DNA from 2 places in the Aminobacterium sp. UBA4834 genome. Region 1 is predicted to be linked to the other one. Evidence: predicted binding sites of a transcription regulator. Region 1 holds the regulator's gene; the other holds the start of a gene.
The links. The regulator HrcA, encoded in region 1, represses chaperone genes, less so after heat shock. The targets are predictions, from matches to a motif close to TTAGCACTCNNTNNNANNGAGTGCTAA.
Positions count from the first base shown of each region.

Region 1 (7,567 bases):
GGCTATAAAGTCGTGCCGAAAATTCCTGAACTTCTTTGAGGAGAGCATCTTTGGCGGCTTTCATTTTCTCTGTATCGTCACCTTCAATAGCTTTCTTTAAATTATCAACGGCAGAGTTGATTGTTCCCTTTTCCTCAGCTGACATTTTATCTCCATGGTCTTTCATCAGCTTTTCAGCCTGATAGACAACACCATCGGATTCGTTCTTCACTTCAGCCGCATCTCTACGCTGAAGATCGTCTTTCTCGTGCTCTTCAGCCTGTTTTTTCATTTTTTCAATCTCATCATCAGAGAGCCTGGACGACTGAATCGTAACCTTCTGCTCTTTCCCTGTACCCTTATCTTTAGCGGAAACATTTAAAATTCCATTAACGTCTATATTAAACGTAACTTCAATCTGGGGAATACCGCGAGGTGCTGGCGGAATTCCATCAAGCGTAAAGCTGCCTAACTTCACGTTATCTGCGGCCATAGGCCGCTCTCCCTGTAAAACTACTATTTCCACCTGGTTCTGATTATCAGAGGCAGTAGAGAAAACCTGGCTTCGAGAAACAGGAATAGCCGTATTTCTCTCTATTATTTTTGTAAAGACACCACCTAAAGTCTCAATTCCAAGAGATAGGGGGGTTACATCCACTAGAACAATATCTTTATGATCTCCAGAAAGAATTGCTCCCTGCAGAGCTGCTCCAGCAGCTACACATTCATCAGGATTGATCCCCTTAGAAGGCTCTTTCCCCAGAAGCTCCTGAATTTTTTTCTGAACCATAGGCATACGGGATGAGCCACCGACCAACAACACCTTGTTAATTTCGTTCGTAGAAAGCCCCGAATCACTTAATGCGCGTTTTACAGGCCCTTCTACGCGAGTCATTAGATCTCTTGTCAGCTCTTCAAACTTAGCCCGTGACAAGGACATTTCCAAATGTTTAGGTCCAGTTTCATTAGCTGTGATGAATGGAAGAGAGATAGTGGTTTCCGGCATAGATGTCAATTCAATCTTCGCCTTCTCTGCCGCTTCACGTAAACGCTGCAAAGCCATCCGATCATTATTGAGATCAATACCTTCAGTCTTTTTAAACTCTGCTACCATCCATTCCACTATGCGATTATCCCAATCATCACCGCCAAGGCGGTTATCACCAGAAGTAGCGAGAACTTCGTATACTCCTTCGCCTACGTCAAGAATGGAAACATCAAAAGTTCCCCCGCCAAGGTCAAAAACAAGAATTTTACTCTCTCCCTGTTTATTATCACCATAGGCTAAACACGCTGCAGTAGGCTCATTAATAATACGAAGAACTTCAAGACCAGCAATAGTTCCTGCATCTTTCGTAGCTTGACGCTGAGCATCGGTAAAGTAGGCGGGCACGGTAATAACTGCTTTTGTTACTGGCTCGCCTAAATAATCTTCTGCGTCTCTTTTAAGTTTCTGTAGAACCATGGCCGATATTTCTTGGGGTGTATATGCTTTACCGTCAATTTTTACTGTTTCCTCAGACCCCATATCTCTTTTGATAGACATAATCGTATGGTCAGCATTAACTATGGCTTGTCGTTTCGCAAGCTGTCCTACAAGACGCTCTCCATCTTTTGTAAAAGCCACGACAGAAGGAGTCGTCCGAGCTCCCTCCGCATTGGGAATAATAGTTACGTTATCTCCCTCTTTAACAGCTATACAGCTATTTGTTGTTCCGAGGTCTATACCAACTACCTTTGACATTCCTATCACCTCTATAAAATAAAAAGAATCAATTTAAGATATTTCTATGCCTTAGACTGATCGTCTTCGTTTACAATATCTTTTTCACACTCTTGAGCTTTTTGGGGTTCTACGTATTTTCCAACCTTTACTCGAGATGGGCGAATAACCTTATCTGCCATTTTATAGCCCCGTTGTAGTTCAAAAACCACGATGCCATCTTTTTCCGGTTCTTCCACTGGCTCTATACCTACTGCTTCATGAAAACTTGGAGAAAAAGGCTCTCCTTCAGCCAGTATTTCTGAGACTCCCACTTTCTCTAACACCGACAAAAACTGCCGCCGGACCATAGATACTCCTTCTCGAATATTCTGTTCTTCTGTATTGTCAGGTTGTGCCAAAGCTCTGTCGAGATTATCTAGAACTGGTAGCAGCTGCATTACCAAATCTTCTTCCGCGAGGCGGATATACCTTTCACGTTCTCGTTCCACTCTATTTTTATAGTTATAAAAATCTGCACGAGCAGATGCAGCAGCGGTACGAAGGATCTCGTTTTCTTTTTTTACTTCTTCTATAACCTTTTCCAATTCCTTTTTTTCCTGAATCAGCACCTCAAGAACCTCCTGCCCTGCTTCCTCCATTTTCCCCTCAGGTGGAGCTTCCTGTCCCTGCTGACAGTTCGTTTCACGACACATTTCCTGTTCTTCTCGGGCCATGGAATCGAACCTCCTTATATTAATCGACGTTTTCTTCTTCCAGATCTGCCATCATGGCTTCGAGAATGGAAATCGTTTTTTCATAATCCATTCTCATCGGTCCAATTACACCTAAAACTGTTCTTCGACCGCGCTTTCTTGAAGGAACCATCAATATGGAACACTCTTGCATTTCCTCTTCCGGGTTTTCATCTCCAATGGAAATATTAACGCCGCGTTCAAGAGAACAACGATCTACAACCTCTGCCAGAGAAGATTCCTCTTCCAGCAGCGAGAGAACAGCCTGAAGTTTACTTATATCTTGAAAATCAGGGAGGTTGAGGATATGCTGCGCCCCCCCTGTAAATAGCCTATAGTTATACTTCTGCAACATCCCGTCTATTTGTATAATGGCTTCTGAACACGCATCAGAAAATCTTTCAAGGCCCTCTATAACATAAGAATAGAGGACTTCCCGCACTTCTGACCACGGATGTCCAACACATATCATATTGATACGACGAGCCAACTCCTCAAGGGAATCCTGAGATAAATCACATGGCAAAGCCACTATATTATGGTGAACAAGGCCGCCTTTAAGTACCATAATTACAAGAACCGTATTTCCGCCAAGACGAACAAAATCCACATGTTGAATTTCCACTTCATGAAGGGAGGATATAGCAGCAACACCCACATAGTTTGTTACCCGCCCCAGAAGTTGGGAGACATAGGATAAAAGAGATTCGATGCCTTGCTTCTGTTCTCGAATGCCATCTTTCCAATACTCAAATCCAACCGGAGGGACTCTTCTTCGATGTAGAATAGAATCGACATAAAGTCGGTAAGCCCTTGATGTGGGAAGGCGTCCTGCCGATGTGTGAGGTTGATAGAAATAGCCCATCAGCTCAAGATCGTACATTTCATTACGTATCGTAGCCGCACTGCAACCTTTTAAATACTTACGGGCAATAGTACGAGATCCTGCCGGTTCCCCAGTCTGAATATATTCATACACAACGGCTAAAACGATCTCTAGTTGCCGTTCGGTAAGCACGAACCTCCCCTCCTTTTTTCAATGTATTAGCACTCTCTCTTGTTGAGTGCTAATCTATCCATTTACAGAAGGTAGATTATCAATCCTTAGAATTATTGTCAAGACTGGTCAATCTTTTTATTTCATTATTTCTCTGATATATAATGATAACATTCATTAATATGATACAAGAGAAAGAAGAGTGAGAATCATGGCTACTGATCGAGAACACACGACTATAATTTTAGCTAGACACGGTGAATGTCAAGGTAATCGAGAAGAGAGATTTCGCGGCCGTGTGGACTATCCTCTCAACGAAAGGGGGCTGGAACAGGCAGAAGATTTAGGCAAAGCCATCGCCCCCATGGTTCCCGACTTTATTTATACAAGCCCTCTGCTACGAGCCAAACAAACGGCTACAGCCATCGCCAGAGCATGTAGCCATAAACATCTTTTTGAATGCGAAGGCCTAAACAATATTAATTTCAGTTTTTGGGAAGGGCGCCTTAAAAAAGAAATCGCTCTAGAGTACCCGAGTGACTGGGAAACATGGCTCACCTATCCAGAAAAGTTGCGCCTTTCCGGAGCAGAAACCTTACAAGAAGTGCAAGGCAGGGCATTACGTGCTCTTAAAGAACTGGTTGAAAAACATTACGGAGACACTATAGTCGTTGTTTCTCATCGTACTGTGCTGAAACCCCTTATAGCCGGCTGTCTCAATATTCCTGAACCCTACTTCTGGAAAACCCATATGGACACCGCATCCTATAGCATCTTGACATATGACTATCAAAGAGGATACGGCCTCTTCTCTCTGAACCAAACTGCTCACTTGAAAAAAGTCTCCACTGAATGGATTTAGTCTCTTTCTTGACCTCCTAACAGAGAGGTCTTATTATCTTTGTGCTCTTATATCATTTCATTAGGTATCTAAGAAAGGGATAATACAAGTGACTATATATTCTGTGCACGTTCATTCCAATAGCGAGCTCGTATCTCTCATACATAAAATTGGAGCAGATCCCCGCTCGGCTGCATATTTTTTGCCAAAGCGAGAAATTTTGCCCATTTGGGTTTCCCAAGTAGATTTTCGGGCAGCAGCCTATGTAAAGCAGGAACTCTTGGCTCGTGGCGGTGATGCTATCGTCCATAAAAATGTTATTGACGGGCGAACCGAAAAAAGCGATGTGCTTCTTCTGGGGACAGAGGGCCAATATAAAGCGCTGCTTTTGAAACTGAAAGCCCTCTCTTGCTGGGGCCTTGACCAATTACGTGAAGAACTCAGCAACACATTCAAAGCTATGGCACAACGCTCTTGGAATCTCTCCTTGCCTCGTCATCGAACCCTGTCTCTTGGCGGTGGTGAAACAAAAGTAATGGGGATTCTCAACATAACCCCCGATTCTTTTTATAGCGAAAGTCGACTTTCTACAGCAGATGAAGCTGTAAAACGAGCCCGTCAAATGTTAGAGGCAGGAGCTGATATTCTCGACATAGGAGCGGAATCCACCCGCCCCGGCTCAGATCCCATTTCTGCCAAGGAAGAGCAAGATCGTCTTATACCCGCCCTCTCCGCCGTTAGGAAGGAGTTTCAAGACGCTGTTATTTCTGTCGATACATATAGAGGGGAGACAGCCCGAATAGCGTCGGATTGTGGCGCTGATATAATAAATGATGTGTCTGGTTTTACACTTGACCAAGATATGTTCTCAGCAACTGTTCAAACCGATCTTGTCTATGTGCTCTCCCATATACAAGGAATACCTAAAACCATGCAAAACAACCCTGTATACTGCGATGTAATTGGAGAGTCTATCGACTATTTTCACCAGCGCCTTCATATGCTAGCAGAAGCAGGAGTCGCTCCTGACAGAATTATTATTGATCCAGGGATCGGTTTTGGGAAAAGGCTCGAAGATAATATGCGGGTATTAAAGTTTATCCAATCATATAGGAGTCTTGGGCGTCCTATTTTGATCGGTCATTCCAGAAAAGGCTTTATACGAACTCTGCTTGAAACAGAAGACACTGCGTCCCGTCTCTATGGAACTTTAGCCGTTTCTGCTTACTGCGCCAAAGAAGCAGTGGAACTTGTACGAGTTCACGATGTAAAAGCAACTCACGATGTGATTACCATCATTAAGGCTATAAGGGAGGCAGGGATGTGATGCGTGTTGCACTGGCTCTTGGTAGTAATGTGGGGGACCGCATGAATAATCTGCGGAAAGCCGTGCAAATTTTAGATAGTAAAGGTGTCCACGTCGTTGCGAAAAGTGACATTTTTGAAACAGCTCCTTTAGGGGAGGTTGAACAAACTCGTTTCCTTAATGCCTGCATTCTCGTAGAAACTTCTATGGGCGCTTTTGCTCTTCTTGACCTCGTTAAACAGATAGAAAAAGACATGGGAAGGATTGAAAGGTGGCGATGGGGGCCTCGGGAAATCGACATCGATTTGTTGTTGTTGGAAAATGGTGAGTGCATTGATGATAAAAGACTTCGTATTCCTCATCCTGAAATGCACCGCAGATCTTTCGTTTTAGTTCCACTGAACCAAATAGCTGCAAATTGGGTTCACCCACAGCTTAGGGTAACTATAAGCTCTTTAGTAGAAACTCTAAAAGATAAGGATAAAACGTTAATAAAAATATCCAGCTTATAAAATCATAGGAGGTGATGGACCTTATGACGCTGAAGAAGATCCGCATTTTCATAATAGTTTTCGTCGCAATTACAGCAATACTTCCTGCCCCCTTGCAGGGAGCCACAGGCTCTCTTCAGGTTTATGCCGCGCCAGGACATCCACTTACCTTGACTACTCAGAGCAATGATGGAGTTATAAAAGAAGCTTGGCTGCGTTCTCCAGCCGGTCTTCACCCGCTAAAAGTATTAGAGGGGAAGCGTATTACAGAAAATACGTGGCATTTACCATTTGCCGATAAAGATTTAAGGCCAGATCTCATATGGCGACTTTCTTTTAATGATCCAGAAACCACAAAAAAGTATTATCTCTGGGTTACAGCGCTCACAGAAACTCCTCGTGCCTGGCTAGCCGTAACGCCAGCTGGACCATCTCGATGGGATACTCTGCCTCTAAATATATCCACTCCCCCTGATGTTTTTCTATATGTGTCTCCAAATCTCCCTGCCTATATAGATATAAGCAGCACCAAAAGAGAATCAGAGTCCCTTCTTTCTTTTATTTATACGGTGGGACTCACTATGGATGGTCCTAACTTTGTCCTTATACCTGAGGTATATCGCCAGTTACAACCTGTTGCGGAATTAGTTCAAAAGGCAGAAGAAGACGAGACTATAAAGAACGCCTATGGAAAACTTCAGGAAGATTTCGATAAAATGGGGAAGGGACAAGCTCCCTCTCGAGAAGCCATTATCAATTTCTGTTGGAAGAAAATTTTAAATATCAACTGGCAAGACTAATCCCCCAAATAACTTACGGGGGATTAGCCTTTTTAATTAGTGGCGTCTATACCTTTCGCCCGACTGTCTTCCATGCAAACAGTACGCCCTGCCGCATCTTTGAGACAACGTTGTATTTCTATCTCCAAGTTGGGGATTTCTGATTTTGTATAGTCTCTTAGGATAAAAATAACTTCTCGAAGTTCTGGAATCTGGTCGAGCTCATATTCTTTAGCGAAAATAACTTCCAATTTTTCATTTAAAAGAATACTTGCTCGGGATGCAAAACCATCTTTTTCGCGAAAAACCCCATACTGACGAGCAATAGAACCATGAGGCCAAAAGTCGGAAAGAAGCTGGAGCTTTTTAATTCCAATAGCTTCGCCCCATGCTCTCTTCGTTGCGGCAGAATCTACGCTAATGGCAAGAGGAATTGTATTAAGTCGCTCAAAAAGACCTAGATGAGCGTCAATGGTGTTAACCTGTGCCTGACAAATATGAGTCCACGCCAGCGGATGGAAAGAAAGCAATACATTATGCCCCTTTAACGTGGAGAGTGTAACGGAATTTCCCTTTTGATCCTTCAAACAGAAATCAGGTCCTTCATACCCTAATTGAATAAGCCCTCCCATCACATCCCCTCCCCCATAACAAGATAACCTATTATGTCATAGATTCAATACAAGTTTCAATATCTTGAATTTTTCGTTTTCTTTT
Region 1 covers NZ_DHFC01000018.1:383,320-390,886, forward strand. Annotated here, with positions in the region: gene dnaK (molecular chaperone DnaK) at 1-1,723, opposite strand, end outside; gene B3L97_RS08390 (nucleotide exchange factor GrpE) at 1,768-2,418, opposite strand; gene hrcA (heat-inducible transcriptional repressor HrcA) at 2,438-3,454, opposite strand; gene B3L97_RS08400 (histidine phosphatase family protein) at 3,645-4,295, shown strand; gene folP (dihydropteroate synthase) at 4,384-5,601, shown strand; gene folK (2-amino-4-hydroxy-6-hydroxymethyldihydropteridine diphosphokinase) at 5,601-6,092, shown strand; gene B3L97_RS08415 (hypothetical protein) at 6,116-6,871, shown strand; gene B3L97_RS08420 (redoxin domain-containing protein) at 6,904-7,482, opposite strand; gene B3L97_RS08425 (thiamine pyrophosphate-dependent enzyme) at 7,514-7,567, opposite strand, start outside.

Region 2 (7,567 bases), on a different contig from region 1:
TTGCAGAAGCAAAAGAGTTGCAGCAGCTCATGGATGAGCGAACCGTTTCCTTCTGGATTGAAGGTGAAGTTTTGGGAGATATGGTCATAGGGGCCAGGGCGCAAGTTGCCCTCGTATATATTGATGTAACCCTCTCTGAGGCTCTGGTCTCTGATCCGCAGGCTCCTGAGTGGTTAAAATGGCATGCGAGCCATTTTAGCAGTAAAGATTTGAAGGGAAGGGCTCTCTTTGCTATGCGTTATAAAACTCAAAAAAGATGGAATTTTGAGCCCAAAATGTTACAGATCGGTGATTACGTAGTGAAAGATGAAGATGTTTTAACGAGCAAAGATTTTATTATAGTAGGGGACATTCCTCCAGATACTACGGGAACTTTAGCTTTTTCCGTCCCGGGGAAATACGTAAAAAAAGGACAGAATGTAACCGTAGCCTGTGGAGAGGATTCGGAAGTCTTTGCCGTCCCAAAGAGGTGACAATAGTGAATTCTAATTTTTTGACCTTGGGAATAGAGAGTAGCTGTGACGATACGGCTGTTTCTGTTCTAGAGGGGCAACGTAATGTTAAAGCAGATTTTATTTCAAGCCAGATCAAAGAACATGCCCCCTTTGGAGGAGTTGTTCCGGAATTTGCATCGAGAATGCATCTCGAAGCGATTTTACCCCTTATAAAGGTGGCCTTTAGCCAAGCTGGAATTAGTGATCCCGCTTCAGAGCTTTCCCTGATAGCAGTTACTGCAGGTCCGGGACTTATGGGATCGCTCATGGTTGGAGTCATGACAGCTAAGGCCTTTGCCCAATCATGGGGAGTACCTCTATTAGGAGTTAATCATCTGGAAGGCCATCTCTTTGCCAATGTGGTGGCTTCTGAAGATCTTCTTCCTCCTTTTATCTGTCTCATCGTTTCCGGGGGGCATACCGAAATTATACTTGTAGAAGATTGGGGTCAATATCAGCTTCTCGGAGAAACAAGAGATGATGCAGCTGGAGAAGCTTATGATAAGGTTGCAAAACTCTTAGGTCTCGGATATCCTGGGGGGCCTATTATTGATAGGCTAGCACAACAAGGAAATCCAGAGGCTTTTCGTTTTCCTGTTCCTCTTAAAGACAGCAATGAAATTACTTTTAGTTTTAGTGGATTGAAAACGGCGGTACTTTGGGCAGTAAACGAGTTACAAAAAAGCAAGACAGATCTACCTGTTGCAGATATTTGTGCCTCTTTCCAGCGATCAGCTGTTACGGCGTTAGTTTCCAAACTGGAACGGGCTTCTGAAGTGACGGGGATTCGGAAAATAGCGATATCAGGAGGAGTGGCTGCTAACAAGGGGCTTAGAAAAGAGTTATTGAAGAGAAAAATTTGGGAAGTATTTATTCCGCCTGTGATTAGATGCACTGATAATGCTGTTATGATAGCTGCTGCTGGATACAATAGCTTTCAGCGAGGGAATATTTCAGATCTTTCTCTTGCCCCGAACCCTTCTTGGCATCTACTTTTGTAGTGATGAGTATTGAAAAACTGATAAAAGAGTAGGTATAAAGAGATAGTATCGTGTTTATAGAGATAAACTCTATTATTTATGATTATTTATCCTTGAGATAAAAAAGCATGAGAATTAATATTTAAACCGTTCAGTTAGCACTCGACACGAAGGAGTGCTAACATCTTAAGAGATAATATTTCAAGGAGGGATTTTCGAATGAACTTAAAACCGCTTGGTGATCGCCTCGTCGTTAAGGTCATCAATCAGGAAGAAAAAACTAAGGGAGGCATCGTTCTTCCAGATACTGCCAAAGAGAAACCCCAGGAAGGGGAAGTTATAGCTATTGGAACTGGGAAAGTACTTGAGAATGGACAGAAGCTTCCATTGGAAGTTAAAGTTGGTGACCGTATCATATTCAGCAAATATGCTGGTACTGAGATCAAGCTTGACGGAGAAGAGTTTGTGATCTTCAGCGAGCGAGACGTTCTTGCTATTGTAGAGAAGTAAGAGACGAGATAACTAAGGAGGAATGTAAAAATGGCGAAGATCCTTACTTTTAATGAAGATGCACGCCATGCTATGTTGCGTGGTATTGATAAAGTAGCTGATACAGTTGGTGTGACCCTTGGGCCTAAAGGGCGCAACGTAGTTTTAGAGAAAAAATTTGGATCCCCTACAATTACGAACGATGGTGTTACCATTGCAAAGGAAATAGACCTTGAGGATCCTTTCGAGAACACAGGGGCACAGCTGGTCAAAGAAGTTGCTTCTAAGACCAATGATGTAGCTGGTGACGGTACTACCACAGCTACAGTCCTTGCCCGAGCCATTATCCGTGAGGGAATGAAAAACGTAGCAGCTGGTGCTAATGGCATGTTGATGCGCCAGGGAATCGAAAAGGCCATTGATTTTGTAGTGGACGAACTGAAAAAGATGGCTATTCCTGTGAAGAATCGAGATAAGATTGCTCAGGTTGCCGCTATCTCTGCTAATGATTCTGCTGTTGGACAGCTTATTGCTGAAGCCATGGAGAAAGTGGGACAGGATGGCGTCATTACCGTAGAAGATAGCCAGACCGTAGGAACGACTCTTGAGATGGTAGAAGGGCTTCAGTTTGATAAGGGGTACATTAGCCCTTATATGATCACTGATCCTGAGAGAATGGAAGTTGCTTTTGATGACGCGTATATCTTGATTCATGATGGCAAGGTAAGCAACATTAAAGATCTTCTTCCTGTTCTTGAAAAAGTTGTCCAGACTGGAAAGCCTCTTTTGATCATTGCTGAGGATGTGGAAGGAGAGGCCCTCGCTACTCTAGTTGTGAATAAACTGAGAGGTGTCATGCAGATAGCTGCCGTTAAGGCTCCTGGCTTTGGCGAGCGTCGCAAGGCAATGCTGAACGATATTGCCATTGTGACTGGTGGCCAGGTTGTGAGCGAAGATCTGGGCATTAAACTTGAAAGTGCTGACATTTCTATGCTGGGTAAAGCTAAAAAGATTCGTATCACAAAAGAGGAGACCACTATTGTAGAAGGTGCTGGTTCCTCTGAAGAGATCCGCAAGCGCGCAGCTCAGATTCGAAAAGAGCTTGAGGAATCCACTTCTGAGTATGATAAAGAGAAACTTCAGGAGCGTCTTGCCAAACTTGTGGGTGGTGTAGCTGTTGTTCAGGTCGGTTCAGCTACAGAGACGGAGCAGAAAGAACTGAAGCATCGTATCGAGGATGCGTTGAATGCAACAAGAGCAGCTGTTGAAGAAGGCATCGTAGCTGGCGGCGGAGTTGCTATTATCAACTGCATTTCTTCTCTTGATAAGTTTATAGGGAACCTTGAAGGTGATGTGAGAACTGGCGGAACGATTATTCTCAATGCTCTCACTGCACCTCTTCATTTGATCGCCCAGAACGCAGGGTATCAGGGTGATGTGGTGGTAGAGAAAGTTCGCGGTCTAAAGGCAGGTCAGGGACTTGACGCAGCTACTGGCGAGTATGTAGATATGATTGAGGCCGGCATTATCGATCCTGTAAAGGTAACGAGAAGTGCCCTTCAAAATGCTGGTTCTATTGCTGCGATGGTTCTCACCACAGAGGCTATTGTGGCTGACAAGCCAGAACCCAAGAGTGCTGCTCCTATGCCTGGTGGAGCAGGAATGGGTGGTATGGAGGGAATGTACTAGGAGTAAGTTTCCCACTCCAATAAGTTGTTATAAAAAGCCCCCTTTTTGGGGGCTTTTTCTTTCCCCTCTTCTCTCTTTCTGGTAATATAAGCAATGTTGACGATTTTGTTTTTTTCGGGGGAATGTAAATGGATAATATAATAATTCTTGACTGTGGTTCTCAGTTTACTCAATTGATTGCCCGCAGGATTCGAGAGCTGAAAGTGCACAGTGAAATTCTCCCCTGGGATGCTTCTACTGATGAAATCAAGAAGAGAACTCCTCGGGGCATCATTATATCTGGAGGTCCGCAAAGTGTTCATGACGAAGGAAGTCCTACCGTATCCTTAGACCTTTTCGATCTTGGAGTTCCAGTTCTTGGGGTCTGTTATGGTATGCAACTCCTGGCAAAACTTTTTGGAGGACAGGTAGAGTCGGGAGCTAGTCGTGAATATGGGCGAACTGCCATAGTGGTAAAAAATCCAGAGGCAACTCTTTTTATGGGCATATCAGAATCTTTTGAGGTGTGGATGAGCCACGGAGATCATATTGCATCTCTACCAGAAGGGTTCCAGCTCGTTGCCGTTACAGATAAAGGAGTTCCTGCAGCCTTTGAAAATAGAAAAAGAAAGATATGGGGGCTTCAATTTCATCCAGAAGTGGCCCATACTCAGAATGGTACGGCTATCCTCTCTAAATTCCTCTTCGATGTTTGTTCGTGTTCTGGAGACTGGGATCTTGGAAACTGGATTGACACTATGGTGGCACGGATACACAAAAAAACGAAAGGTTGCCGGGTTATTTGTGGGCTTTCTGGCGGGGTTGATTCCACTGTAGCGGCTGTTTTAACTGCTAAAGCCATAGGTGACCGCTTAGAGTGTATTTTTGTAAATAATGGCTTGTTGCGACATCTGGAGGCTGAGAGAGTCCTTGAGCGATATAAAGCGCTCGATTTGAATGTTCATTACGTAGACGCCAGCCATCAGTTTTTGCAGGCCCTTCGAGGCGTGACAGATCCAGAACGTAAGAGAAAGATTATTGGGGAGACGTTCATTCGTGTTTTCGAAGCGGAAGCCTCTAAAATAAAAGGTGCTGAATGGTTGCTTCAAGGGACCTTGTATCCTGATGTTATTGAAAGTGGGCATAAAGGGAAAGGCGCTTCGGTTATTAAGAGCCATCATAACGTAGGTGGATTACCTGAAGATATGAAACTAAAAGTTCTTGAACCGTTAAGGGATCTCTTTAAAGACGAAGTCCGCGCTATAGGAAGACTCTTAAGCGTACCTCCCGAGATAGTGGATCGACAGCCTTTCCCCGGTCCGGGACTCGCTGTTCGCTGCCTTGGCGAGGTTACAAAAGAGCGCCTTGATACGCTGCGGGAAGCGGATGAGATCTTTAGGGAAGAGTTCTCAAAAAGTGACATTTATTTTTCTGTTTGGCAGGCTTTTTGCGTGTTGCTTCCAGTGAGAACTGTGGGAGTTATGGGAGATTCTCGAACATATTCAGAGGTGGTGGCCCTTCGAGCTGTAGAATCTGCAGATGGAATGACGGCTGATTGGGTACGAGTCCCCTACGATGTTCTCGATAGGACAGCGAGACGAATCTGTAATACTGTAAAGGGGATCAACAGGGTTGTTTTAGATGTAACAAGTAAGCCACCTTCCACTATTGAGTTTGAGTAAAAGCAAAGTCACAAGAGAAGAAGTAGTTTTAACTACTTCTTCTCTTGTGACATATAAGCGAATGAGTAAAGGGAGGGATCATAAGCTGACGTATCAGAGTAGGCGACCTTATAAAAGAATTAGAAGCTTTTTCTTGCCCTTTACGTTGATTTTTTTTGCTCTGGGTTCTCTTACCTATCTCGTTTCTTTCAGTCTTTTGCGCCCTCTAGCCTGGTCTGCCATCTTGTCTTTTTTTGTATATCCCTTTTACGCATATCTTTATGAGCGTGTCTTATCTAAAAGGTTTGCTAATGGAGCAGCAGCTGTTACGACTGCTGCGATCGTTCTTCTTATAGTAGTACCCTCTATTTTGGTGGGGACTGTAATGGCTCGAGAGGGAATTCGAATATATGGCTATTTGTCCGATGTTTTTTCAGATGTGAACGTAGAGCAAGGTCGTACTTTTGTGTCTCTCCTTTTCCCAGAGGCAATAATGGAAAAAATACGTCCTTATCTGGTGGAATATCCGTTCCTTATGACGGTCATTCGACAGATTGGCTCTTGGAGCATCTCTACGCTGGCAAACATATCCAAGTCCTTTTTGGGAGATACAATTCGAATTATTTATCAATTAGTAGTAATCGTTGTCTCTTCTTTCTTCTTTATTCGGGATGGACATGTTATCTTAGACTACATTGATGATATTGTTCCTTTACCACCTAAGGAGAAAAAAGCTTTTTTTGACAGGGCTAAACAGATTCTTCAAGCCGTAATTTATGGCATTACCTTGACAGCAGGCATACAGGGAGTATTGGGGGCTTTCGGCTGGTGGTATGTGGGACTTCCTAGTCCGGCTCTTTTCGGGGCGATCATGGCCCTTCTTGCTATGATCCCATTTATAGGAACTCCCCTCGTATGGGGGCCTGGAGCTATTTACTTATTCTATGTGGGTAATATTAAGGGAGCCATTATTCTGGCGGTTTGGGGCATAATGATAGTGAGTACTGTAGATAACTTTATTCGTCCAGTCTTCATTTCTGGAGGAGGCAAAGTCCATGTTTTAATGGTTTTTATTGGAGTTGTAGGCGGATTGGCTACATGGGGCTTCTTAGGGCTTTTCTTAGGGCCTCTTATTATTAGCTTGTTTATCTTCCTTCTCGACAGTTATCGTAACATCTGGAAAAGATATACAAGTGCCTATATTCCTAAAACACCATTACCGAGCAGTCCTCGAGAAGGAGAGTGACGAGAGGGCATGGCTTTTGTCTTTTCTGTAGCTGGCTTGAAGAACAGCGGAAAAACATCTTTATGTACGGCTCTTATTCCTCATCTCAAAAAAGAAGGGCTGAAGATTCTCTATATAAAGCATACTCATGAAAGAATAATTCCTTCGAGTAATACAGATACGGGGAAAATGTTGGAACTCAAGGTCCCTACTGTTTTTTGGGGAGAGGAAGGAGTTCGCATAGAGTCTGCGAAAATCTTGTCCTTATCTGATTTTCAGTATAAGATGAGCTACGATTTCGATCTTTTTCTGTTAGAAGGAGGCAAAGAACTCCCCTGTCCGAAAGTGTGGCTAGGTTCACCTGAAACATGCCCTACATTTGTGCATGGAGTAGTTGCTTATTATAATGCCAATCTCCAGGGCGAGGATGATAAGGGGGAAAAAGATGTTTTTTTTAAACCAGGAGAAGAATTGCTTCTTGCCAAACGAATAGCGTATTTGTGTCGTCAATCTCAAAGAGGTGGTGTATCTCTCTGGGTTGATGGACAGGCGGTCCCTTTGAATGCTTTTGTTTCGGATTTTTTAGCTGGAGGAATAAAAGGGATGTTATCTGCCCTGAAAAAAATAGAACATCTCGATAAGGATATTGACATTCATATATCAATAGAAAAAAGGGAATAAATTTTTACTTGTCTTTAGTATGGCTCCTTACTATAATTGACGGAGTTTTGGGAAGTCGCCCGCCTTCGAGGCGGGCCGTCTTTTTAAAGTTTGTAGAAATTAAGGGAGGTTTCGGTGTATGGATTCTCAGGCATTTTGGATTATTGTTGGGGCTGGGATACTGGCTCTGGTCTATGCCATTTTTGCCTATGGCAAAATTAAGGCATTTAAGGTGGATCATGAAAGGGTCAATGAACTTTCAGAGATCATTCATCGTGGCGCAATGGCTTTTCTTTCAAGAGAATATCGATGGCTTTTCCCCTTTGCTTTATTGCTCGGTGGCGTTCTCTGGTTCAAGATAGGAAGAGGGACGGCTGTTTCTTTCATATG
Region 2 covers NZ_DHFC01000007.1:50,049-57,615, reverse strand. Annotated here, with positions in the region: gene B3L97_RS03100 (hypothetical protein) at 1-473, shown strand, start outside; gene tsaD (tRNA (adenosine(37)-N6)-threonylcarbamoyltransferase complex transferase subunit TsaD) at 479-1,495, shown strand; gene groES (co-chaperone GroES) at 1,694-1,984, shown strand; gene groL (chaperonin GroEL) at 2,015-3,652, shown strand; gene guaA (glutamine-hydrolyzing GMP synthase) at 3,781-5,313, shown strand; gene B3L97_RS03075 (AI-2E family transporter) at 5,447-6,538, shown strand; gene B3L97_RS03070 (molybdopterin-guanine dinucleotide biosynthesis protein MobB) at 6,548-7,198, shown strand; gene B3L97_RS03065 (sodium-translocating pyrophosphatase) at 7,317-7,567, shown strand, end outside.
Region 2: the regulator HrcA is predicted to act here: its motif matches at 1,630-1,656, upstream of groES (co-chaperone GroES).